One region of the Klebsiella sp. NPDC088457 genome, then DNA from elsewhere that is predicted to be linked to it. Evidence: predicted binding sites of a transcription regulator. Region 1 holds the regulator's gene; the other holds the start of a gene.
The links. Region 1 encodes CRP, which controls carbon source genes, mostly activating them, when cyclic AMP is high. Its sites were predicted from a motif close to ATGTGANNNNNNTCACAT; they were not measured.
Positions count from the first base shown of each region.

Region 2: a site for CRP is predicted at 1,647-1,664, ahead of aaeR (HTH-type transcriptional activator AaeR). Genes of this name have one in related genera too.

Region 1 is NZ_JBJDNH010000019.1:41,896-47,169, reverse strand. It holds gene ACI2JR_RS13915 (aspartate aminotransferase family protein) at 1-854, shown strand, start outside; gene ACI2JR_RS13910 (YccS/YhfK family putative transporter) at 844-2,922, opposite strand; gene crp (cAMP-activated global transcriptional regulator CRP) at 2,975-3,607, opposite strand; gene ACI2JR_RS13900 (OsmC family protein) at 3,913-4,317, shown strand; gene ACI2JR_RS13895 (phosphoribulokinase) at 4,419-5,274, opposite strand, start outside.
Region 2 is NZ_JBJDNH010000028.1:49,843-55,116, forward strand. It holds gene aaeB (p-hydroxybenzoic acid efflux pump subunit AaeB) at 1-401, opposite strand, end outside; gene aaeA (p-hydroxybenzoic acid efflux pump subunit AaeA) at 407-1,339, opposite strand; gene aaeX (p-hydroxybenzoic acid efflux pump operon protein AaeX) at 1,347-1,550, opposite strand; gene aaeR (HTH-type transcriptional activator AaeR) at 1,682-2,611, shown strand; gene tldD (metalloprotease TldD) at 2,680-4,125, opposite strand; gene yhdP (AsmA2 domain-containing protein YhdP) at 4,337-5,274, opposite strand, start outside.

The DNA of each region.
Region 1 (5,274 bases):
CCATTACCCGCCACAGTCCGTATAAGACCAAAATCATCGCCTTCCATAACGCCTTCCACGGCCGGTCGCTGTTTACGGTCTCCGTGGGCGGGCAGCCCAAATATTCCGATGGCTTCGGCCCGAAACCGGCGGATATCGTCCACGTGCCGTTTAACGATCTGCATGCGGTGAAAGCGGTGATGGACGACCATACCTGTGCGGTAGTGGTTGAGCCAATTCAGGGGGAAGGCGGGGTGATGGCCGCGACGCCGGAGTTCCTTAAGGGGCTGCGCGAGCTGTGCGATGAGCACCAGGCGCTGCTGGTGTTTGATGAAGTGCAGTGCGGCATGGGGCGTACCGGTTCGCTGTTCGCGTATATGCATTACGGCGTGACGCCGGATATCCTCACCAGCGCCAAAGCGCTGGGCGGCGGTTTCCCGATTAGCGCCGTCCTGACGACAAACGACATCGCCAGCGCGTTCCATGCCGGCTCCCACGGTTCGACCTACGGCGGTAACCCACTGGCCTGCGCCGTGGCCGGGGCGGCGTTTGATCTGATCAATACCCCTGAGGTGCTGGAAGGCGTCAACGCGAAGCGCGCGCTGTTTGTGCAGCACCTGCAGCAGATTGACGCGCAGTTTGATCTGTTCAGCGACATCCGCGGGATGGGGCTGTTGATTGGCGCCGAGCTTAAGCCGCAGCATCAAGGCCGGGCCCGCGATTTCCTCTATGCGGCGGCGGATGCCGGGGTGATGGTATTAAACGCCGGGCCTGACGTGATGCGCTTTGTTCCTTCACTGGTGATTGACGAAAACGATATTGCCGAAGGGATGGCCCGTTTCGCTCAGGCGGTACAGCGGGTACTTAGCGCTTAACCGCGCGTAGCCAGATGCCATGATGCGGACGCTGACGCCATGCCACCGAGGAGATGGTGTGCATAGTGTTCAGATGATCGAGGATCCGCTGCAGATGCTGCTCCATGGTGCTTAACGGGCCATGGGGCACTTCCGCATTCTGCGACTCCATAATATTGACATCGCCCGCGCTGCCGGGACCGTCAGAGTCCAGCCGCTGTTGACAGCGCTGGAGCGCAATCTCACAGGATTCCAGATAACGCCGGGCCAGCTCCGGGGTCAGCATGTTGTGCTCGCGGGCGAGGGTAGTCATCGCGTTGATATGCTCGACAATAAACTGACTGTGGGTGACCCACAGTTTCATGTCGTCGAGGTATTGCGCGTTAAAACCCGGTTCCTGCATCGCCTGGTTCAACGAATTATACAGCGAGTTATGCGCCTGATTGACGCGCATGCGCTGATAGGCCAGCGCCGGTGCCTGGTGGTCGTCGCTCAGGATAAGCCTGATGGCATCCTGATCGGCCTCCAGCGCGTCATGGGCATTTTTACGCAACAGCCCGCTTTGCCACTGCGGCCACAGCCACACCATTCCGCCAAAGGCGATAAGACAGCCGATGAGGGTATCGATAAGTCTGGCGACAATAAACTGTTCACCGTTTAGCGTCAGCAGCTGCAGGGTATACACCGCGGTGACGGTAAAGCCCACCATCGCCCAGCCATAATGCTTACGAATAATCAGATAGCTCAGCAGCGTGACGATCAGCATCGCGGTCAGCGTATAGCCTTCCGGAACGTGAAAGTGCAGCGTCAGGCCGGCAATCGCCAGCCCGGCGAGGGTACCCGCCGCCCGATGAACAATACGCACCCGCGTCGCGCCGTAGCCGTTTTGGGTGACGAAAAGCACCGTCATCAGGATCCAGTAGGGTTTGGGCAGGTTCAGGGCGCTGCCCATCAGGCTGGCGGCGGTGAGCATGACGCAGATGCGCGCGGCGTTGCGCAGCGCCGGCGATTTCAACGAGAGGTAGTTCCTCAGCGCCGGCAGTAACGGCAGACGGCGTTCTTTATCGGCCATCAGATTACGGGCATACAGCGGGCGCTGGGTTCTTAGCACCTGGGCGATACGGCTAAAGTGCCAGGCGCAGAACTGCCCGACCGGGTTATCGGGATGCTGCGAGGCGATTTTCTCCAGCGCGCCGATTTGCTTGTCCATATTAAAGCGCTGCGGATAACGATGATAAAGGATGTCATCCGCCAGCACCCGCAGGCGGGCGGCAACGGTTTGCGCATTCCAGCGAATCACCGCTTCCGCATGGCTGCGTTCCACCAGCTTTTGTACTTCTTCGGGCTGATGCAGGCTGACGGAGATATGTTCCTGAAGATCCAGCGCCACCTGAAACGCCCGCAGCAGGCGTTTGTGGTCATTGTGTTGATTTGCCGCCAGCATATGCATCTGCTGATAGCACTGGGTGATCAGGTCCACGACCTTCTGCTGGCGGATGAGCAGCGGCGGCAGCGAGGTGGCCGGATCGATATGCTGAGTCAACAGGCTGTATTTGGCTTCGCAGTAGTTGGCCAGCTCGCGATAGAGCAGGCTTAGCGATTCACGTAGCGGCTGTTCGCGCCAAAGCCAGAACCAAAACCAGTTAAACAGGCCGTACCACAACGTGCCGAGAGCATAGATCAGCAGCGGCTCCCAGACAGGCATATTCCCGGCAAGGCTCAGAGTGAAGATCGCGGCAATCAGCGAGGCGGGCAAGAGTCTGGCGTGCAGGGAGCTGATTTCTGCCGTGACGCCAAGGAGTAGCGCCAGGCCGCTGAGAATTAACGGTAACGGGATATCCTGCTGCAGCAGCAGCTGGACGACCAGACTACAGCCGGCAAACAGGGAGCCGCCGACGATCAGGCGTTTAAAAAAGCGCTTATGCGGCGTGTCCAGACCGGCGACGTTGCAACAGGCAGGCACCAGCGAGAACAGCAGACCCTGTTGTAAATGACCGAGCAGGAGTCCGATTGCGACAGGCAAGCACAGCACCAGCGTTTGCCGCAGTGCATAGTTGACTTCCGGGTGGTAAATCAGCCTGCGCCACATCGAGGGGAAACAAAAACGGCGTATTGTGGGTACAACACGCCGTTTTATCGACTTAACGGGTACCGTAAACGACGATGGTTTTACCGTGCGCAGAGATCAGATTCTGATCTTCCAGCATCTTCAGAATACGGCCAACGGTTTCACGGGAACAGCCCACGATCTGACCGATTTCCTGACGGGTAATTTTAATTTGCATCCCGTCCGGGTGGGTCATGGCGTCCGGTTGTTTCGCCAGGTTCAGCAGCGTCTGAGCGATACGGCCGGTAACGTCGAGGAAGGCGAGGTTACCCACTTTTTCTGAGGTTACCTGCAGACGACGAGCCATCTGCGATGACAGACGCATCAGAATATCCGGGTTTACCTGGATCAGCTGACGGAATTTTTTGTAGGAGATTTCGGCCACTTCACATGCGGTTTTCGCACGTACCCAGGCGCTACGCTCCTGGCCTTCTTCAAACAAGCCTAATTCACCGATGAAATCGCCCTGGTTGAGGTAAGAGAGGATCATCTCTTTACCCTCTTCATCCTTGATGAGCACAGCCACAGAGCCTTTGACGATGTAGTACAACGTTTCTGCTTTTTCACCCTGGTGGATCAGCGTGCTTTTAGATGGGTACTTATGAATATGGCAATGAGACAAGAACCATTCGAGGGTAGGGTCTGTTTGCGGTTTGCCAAGCACCATGCGCGGTTATCCTCTGTTATAAGCTATCTCCGGGTGCCGACACTACACGGCATCCGGGCATGCAATCGTATTGTTTCCCTATGCCTGGGAAACGGCTGGTGAGTTTTCTTCAGCCTGTAATGTGAACTCCTCTGCATACATGCAGTACATCAATGTAATACTGTAGCATCCCGACTGTTTTAGCATAGCTTTCGCCGCATGTCTCCTGGTGTCTCGCTTCAGCATGACGCAGGTCGCCTTCCGTTGCGAGAATTGTTATGTGCGCGTAATCTGTCAGGAAAATTGCAACCTTGGAGTTAAATTTTATGCAAGCTCGTGTGAAATGGGTTGAAGGGTTAACCTTCATCGGAGAGTCCGCGTCAGGCCACCAGGTTCTGATGGACGGCAACTCCGGGGATAAAGCGCCAAGCCCGATGGAGATGGTGCTGATGGCGGCGGGCGGATGCAGCGCGATCGATGTCGTGTCGATTTTGCAGAAAGGGCGTCACAATGTGAGCAACTGTGAAGTGAAGCTGACGTCTGAACGCCGGGAAGAGGCGCCGCGCCTGTTTACCCATATCAACATGCATTTTATCGTCACCGGAAATGAGCTGAAAGAGGCGGCCGTCGCTCGTGCGGTGGACCTGTCGGCGGAGAAATACTGCTCGGTGGCGCTGATGCTGCAAAAAACGGTGAATATCACCCACACCTATGAAGTGGTGGAAGGCTAAGCAGCCTTTCCCGGAGAGCGGCGCAAACGCCTTATCCGGGAGCCGTGAGTGAAGAACGAAAACCCCGCTTAGCGCCAGGCGCCCGGGGTCTTTTAACGTGGTTAACTGATTTTCTTCCCTTCCATCAGCCGTTCGACCAGCGGCGCCATGATGAGCTCCATTGCCAGCCCCATCTTTCCGCCCGGCACCACCAGCGTATTGATATGCGAGATAAACGACCCCTGCAGCATCGCTAACAGCCACGGGAAATCGATATCCTGCAGATTGCGGAAATGAATCACCACAAAGCTTTCATCCAGCGACGGGATGCCTTTCGCCGCAAACGGGTTGGAAGTATCGACGGTGGGGACGCGCTGGAAGTTGATATGGGTACGCGAGAACTGCGGGGTGATGAAGTTGATATAGTCTTCCATCGAACGCACCACGGAGTCCATCACCGCTTCACGGGAATGGCCGCGTTCGCTGGTATCGCGGATCAGCTTCTGAATCCACTCCAGATTGACGATCGGCACTACGCCGACCAGCAGGTCGACATGCTGTGCCACGTTGTGCTGCGGCGTTACCACGCCACCGTGCAGGCCCTCATAAAACAGGACATCGGTAGGTTCCGGTAGCGGCTGCCATGGCGTAAACGTACCTGGCACCTGATTCCACGGCACCGCTTCATCATAGGTATGCAGATATTTCCGCGACTGGCCGGTGCCGTTGCGCCCGTATTCGAGAAAGGTATTTTCGAGCAGGCTGAAGTCGTTCGCTTCCGGACCGAAATAGCTGATGTGCTTTCCCTGATCGCGCGCTTTGCGGATCGCCATGTCCATTTCCGGGCGGGTATAGCGATGAAAGCTATCGCCTTCTACTTCGGCGGCGCGCAGGTTCAGCTGCGCGAAGATTTTACGAAAGGCGAGGCTGGTGGTCGTGGTTCCCGCGCCGCTGGAGCCTGTGACGGCAATCACCGGA
Region 2 (5,274 bases), on a different contig from region 1:
GTAATGACAATGATCAGCGCAGTGTAGCCCGCCAGGCCCCAGGCGTAGGAGTTTTCGACGCGCACCAGCGAGGAGATCCAGGTGCAAAACCCCGCCCACAGACAGCATACCAGCATCATCAACAGCGGCGCGCGAATCATCAGAATGATAATCGTCAGCGCAGCAATACAGCCGATAAAGGTTCCGACGATACGTAGCATCCCGCGATAGCGGATGGCGCCAGAATAGGGTTCTCCCCCGGCGGCGAATGCCGGACCGGCGGCAACGATAGCCGCCGTCAGCACCGCCCAGCGCGGGGTTTCCAGTTGAAAGTGGAAGCCGACGAATAACGCCAGCACCACCGCACACGCTAATTTAATGGCGAAGCGGAGGTGCCGGGGAGCAATGGTGAAGATCCCCATGGCGATTAACCAAACTCACGCAGGCGCATCGCCAGTTTCTGGAAAAAGTTCGCCTGGCGGGTATCACGATCCTCTTTACCGGTAATGACCACCGTCGCCGTCGTGCCCGATGGCCACAGGTTGCCCTGCTGCTGATCGAGACGAATACGCACCGGAACGCGCTGCGCCAGACGCACCCATTCGAGGTTAGAGTCCACGGAGGCCATCCCTTTGGCATCGCTGCTGCTGCTGGCGTTGGTCACCCCGGCGGCAATGCTGTCGACCGTACCTTTAATCGTGCGGCTGCTTCCCAGCGGGGTGATTTCCGCACGGTAGCCCTGGCGCACGCCTTCCAGCTTAGTCTCTTCGAGGTAGGCAATCACGTAGAAGGTGTTCTGTTTCACCAGCGCCACCGCCGTCGAACCGCGGGTAATAAATTCGCCGCTGTAAACGTTGAGGTTGGTCACCCAGCCATCGGCCGGCGCGCGGATAACCGTACGTTCAAGATCGAGTTTCGCCAGATCGCGGGTTGCCACCGCTTTTGCCAGCTGATGCTCCACCGTTTGTAATACGTTGTTGGCCTGGTCTATCTCCTCACGGGACATCGCCTGTATGCCAAGCCGGTTACGACGCCCGGCCTCGGTACGCTTTTCCTGCGCCAGGGTCTGGTAGTAAGCCACGTCGGCCTGAGCCTCTTCGAGGGCTTTCTGATAACGCGGCTGATCAATCACGAACAAAACCTGGTCTTTCTTAACCAGCTGGTTATCCTTGACGTCGACCTGCGTAATCAGCCCTGACACATCCGGCGCGATCGCCACGATATCGGCGCTAAAGCGTGCGTCACGCGTCCAGGGCGACGCGGTGTAATACACCCATGCGCGAAAAATCGCGACAAATGCCAGGATAACCAGTATCACAGTGATTGCGGTACGGAAGATATTTCTTGTTAGTGTTTTCACATCAACCTCAAACGAACAAACGCGATATCAGATAAAAAAGGCAGCAATATAACGCGGTATTAAAAAGTGCAGGGTGCCAGACAAAATCATAGATGCCGGTAGGAACCAGCAGGCGATGCACCAGCCAGAAAATAGCCAGTGAAATGAGCAACTCAAAGAAGATCGGCGGAAACGACAAGCCGAAAATCACGATGACAGGAAACAGACTCATGATGACCTTGATAAGAAGCGTACAGGTGGTAAGCGTAAAACGTTTATTATTTAGCTAACAATATAGTAACGTAACAATTGCAGCATGATCTATATTATGTGATCTAAATCACTTTTAAGTCAGAGTGAACAATGGAACGACTAAAACGCATGTCCGTTTTTGCCAAAGTGGTTGAACTGGGTTCATTTACCGCTACGGCCCACCAGCTCCAGATGAGCGTTTCTTCGATCAGTCAGACCATCTCCAAACTGGAAGATGAACTCCAGGTGAAGCTGCTCAACCGCAGCACCCGCAGCCTTGGCTTAACGGAAGCCGGTAAGATTTATTACCAGGGCTGCCGCCGGATGCTGTTCGAAGCCCAGGACGTCCATGAGCAGCTGTACGCGTTTAACAATACGCCCATCGGCACGCTGCGCGTCGGCTGCTCTTCAACTATGGCGCAAAATGTCCTCGCCCACATTACCGCCAGCATGCTGAAAGAATACCCCGGGCTCTCGGTCAATCTGGTCACCGGTATTCCGGCGCCGGATCTCATTGCCGATGGCCTGGACGTGGTGATCCGCGTCGGCGCATTGCAGGACTCCAGCCTCTTTTCACGCCGTCTCGGCTCGATGCCGATGGTGCTGTGTGCGGCGAAGAGCTATTTGCAGCAGGCGGGGTGCCCGGAAAAGCCCGCGGATCTCGCCAGCCATTCGTGGCTGGAGTACAGCGTACGCCCCGACAATGAGTTTGAAATTATCGCCCCGGAAGGGATTTCAACCAAACTGATCCCCCAGGGCCGCTTTGTCACCAACGATCCCATGACGCTGGTACGCTGGCTGACCGCAGGGGTCGGGGTTGCTTACGTTCCGCTGATGTGGGCGATCGAAGAGATCAACCGCGGTGAGCTGGAGATCTTGCTGCCAAGCTACCAGTCCGATCCGCGTCCGGTGTACGCGCTGTATACCGAAAAGGACAAGCTACCGTTGAAGGTACAGGTCTGTATTAACTCGCTGACGGAGTATTTTGTCGAAGTGGCGAAGATTTACCAGGGAATGCACGGCCGCGGGATCGCCCGCTAACGACGAAGCCAGGGAGCGGGTGAAAAACAGGTGCGCCTCCGCAGGCTGCGGAAGCGCATTCAGGACGATCAGGCGGTGCCGCCGACGGTGAGATTATCCACTTTCAGCGTCGGCTGGCCAACGCCGACCGGTACGCTCTGGCCCTCTTTACCACACACGCCGACGCCGCTATCCAGCTTCAGGTCGTTACCTACCATCGAAATCTGCTGCATCGCTTCAATCCCGGAACCGATCAGGGTCGCGCCTTTGACGGCCTTCGTCACTTTGCCTTTTTCGATCAGGTAAGCTTCGGAGGTCGAGAACACAAACTTACCGGAGGTGATATCAACCTGACCACCGCCGAAGTTGGGGGCATAAATACCGTAATCAACCGATTCGATAATCTCCTGCGGCGTGGATTTACCTGCCAGCATATAGGTATTGGTCATCCGCGGCATCGGCAGATGGGCGTAAGACTCGCGGCGGCCGTTGCCGGTCGGGGCGACGCCCATCAAGCGGGCATTAAGTTTGTCCTGCATATAGCCTTTCAGGATGCCGTTTTCGATCAATACGTTATATTGCCCCGGCGTCCCTTCGTCATCCACCGCCAGCGAGCCGCGGCGATGGGCAATGGTGCCATCATCCACCACGGTGCACAGCTCTGAGGCCACCAGCTCCCCCATATGACCGCTGAACACCGACGTGCCGCGACGGTTAAAGTCACCTTCCAGGCCGTGCCCGACCGCTTCATGCAGCAAAACGCCAGGCCAGCCCGCGCCAAGAACCACCGGCAGCATCCCGGCCGGCGCCGCGACGGCGGTCAGATTCACCAGCGCCATCCGCACCGCTTCTTTCGCCCAGGCATCAGCACGGACTTCTCCTTCCTCGGAAGCCAGGAAGTAGTCATAGCCAAAACGACCGCCGCCGCCGCTGGAGCCGCGCTCACGCTTGCCATTGTCTTCCACCAGCACGCTGACGGACAGGCGGACCAGCGGGCGAACGTCCGCCGCCAGCGTGCCATCGGTCGCCGCGACCAGGATCAGTTCATAGACGCCGCTCAGGCTGGCAGACACTTCCTGCACGCGGTTGTCGGCGGCGCGGGCCGCTTTATCGACGCGACGCAGAATATCCAGCTTCTCTTCGCGGCTCATGCTCTGCAGCGGGTCGATACTGGTATACAGAGAGCCGTATTCCACCGCCCCCAGGGTACGGACTTTGCCATCACCGCTGTCGCGCACGATGGTACGCGCCGCCTGCGCGCTCTGTTCCAGCGCCAGCAGGCTAATTTGGTCCGCATAGGCGAAACCGGTTTTCTCTCCGCTCACCGCGCGGACGCCAACACCCTGGTCAATATTGTACGAACCATCTTTAATGATGCTGTCTTCCAGAACCCAGGATTCGTGATAGCTCGACTGAAAATAGAGATCGCCGTAATCAAGACGGCGCTCGGCCAACTGGCCAAGAATGGCAAAAAGGTCCTGATGGTTCAGGCCATTTGCCGACAGTAATTGTTCACTTACCAGGTTCAGACTCATCGTTATGCTACTCGTTTGTTGCCGCGTATCAGGCGGAAAGAGATACCCTAAATAGTTCAAGTTGCACAAAGGCGGCAAGCGAGAGAACCCCAGCAGCATAGAAAACTATGTCACCAGGTGAACACGCGTAGCCAACGCATCTGCGGCTTGAAAGACCACGGGTATAGAACGCTATCTATTGAGAGTGCGATAATTCCCCGCAATCGTCAAATCATTGCTTTTTGTCGCTACGCGCCTGGCGCAGCACTTCATTGATTTGCGGCTGATCGATAGGACCGGTGATGCGATAGCGCAGGATAGACACTTTGTTCCACAGCGGCCCCAGCACCTTACTGGCCGCAAAAACGGCGGCGCCGACAATAGGGTTAATCGCAAAGGCCGTCGCTACGCCGACGGTCGCCGAAATTTCCGGCGCGACGACGGCCTGCAGGTCCAGCTGGCGGCGCACGAGATCGACCGCTCCCTTAATCGCAATATCCGCCTCCAGGCCATCCACCAGCGTATCATCGGTATTCAGCACGCCATCTTTAATCCACGCGGTGCTGCGGATCGAATCGAAGTAGAAACCTTCGCTAAAGGTATCGCTGAAGTCGAAGCGCAGTTTACGCAGCAGCGCATCGACACTCAGCAGGCGTAACAGTTGCCCGGCATGACCGGTGCTGATGTCGGTAAACTCGCCTTTTCCAAGATGGCTTTTCAACACCCCATTAAGAGACGCCACATCCGGCTGCCACGGCGGCGCACGCCAGTGCAGATCATAATCGACATCGAATGACGACCCTTTCACCGGGGTTGAAATACCGAAGAAACTGGCGAAGGCATCCGTTTTATTGCCGTGCAGTTTGCCTTTCAGCGAAGTCCGCACGCCGCCCGGCGCATTTACCCATACGCCATCGGAGGTGAGACGGCCAAAACCGGTATCCACCAGCCCGTTTGCCAGCGTCAGCGTATCGCCTTTAATCGAGAAATCACCATCAATGCGCCCATACTTTTGCCCCCAGAGCCAGCACTCCGCGCAGCGTAGCTGGAGATCAGGCCAGCCGCGGAATTCAATGCGCTTATCGGCAAAGAGGCTGGCGTCACCTGTCGCCGGGCTGCTGTTCTGAGCGGTCGCCGGGTTGTAATAGAGGTAGCGAATCGCCGCCTGCC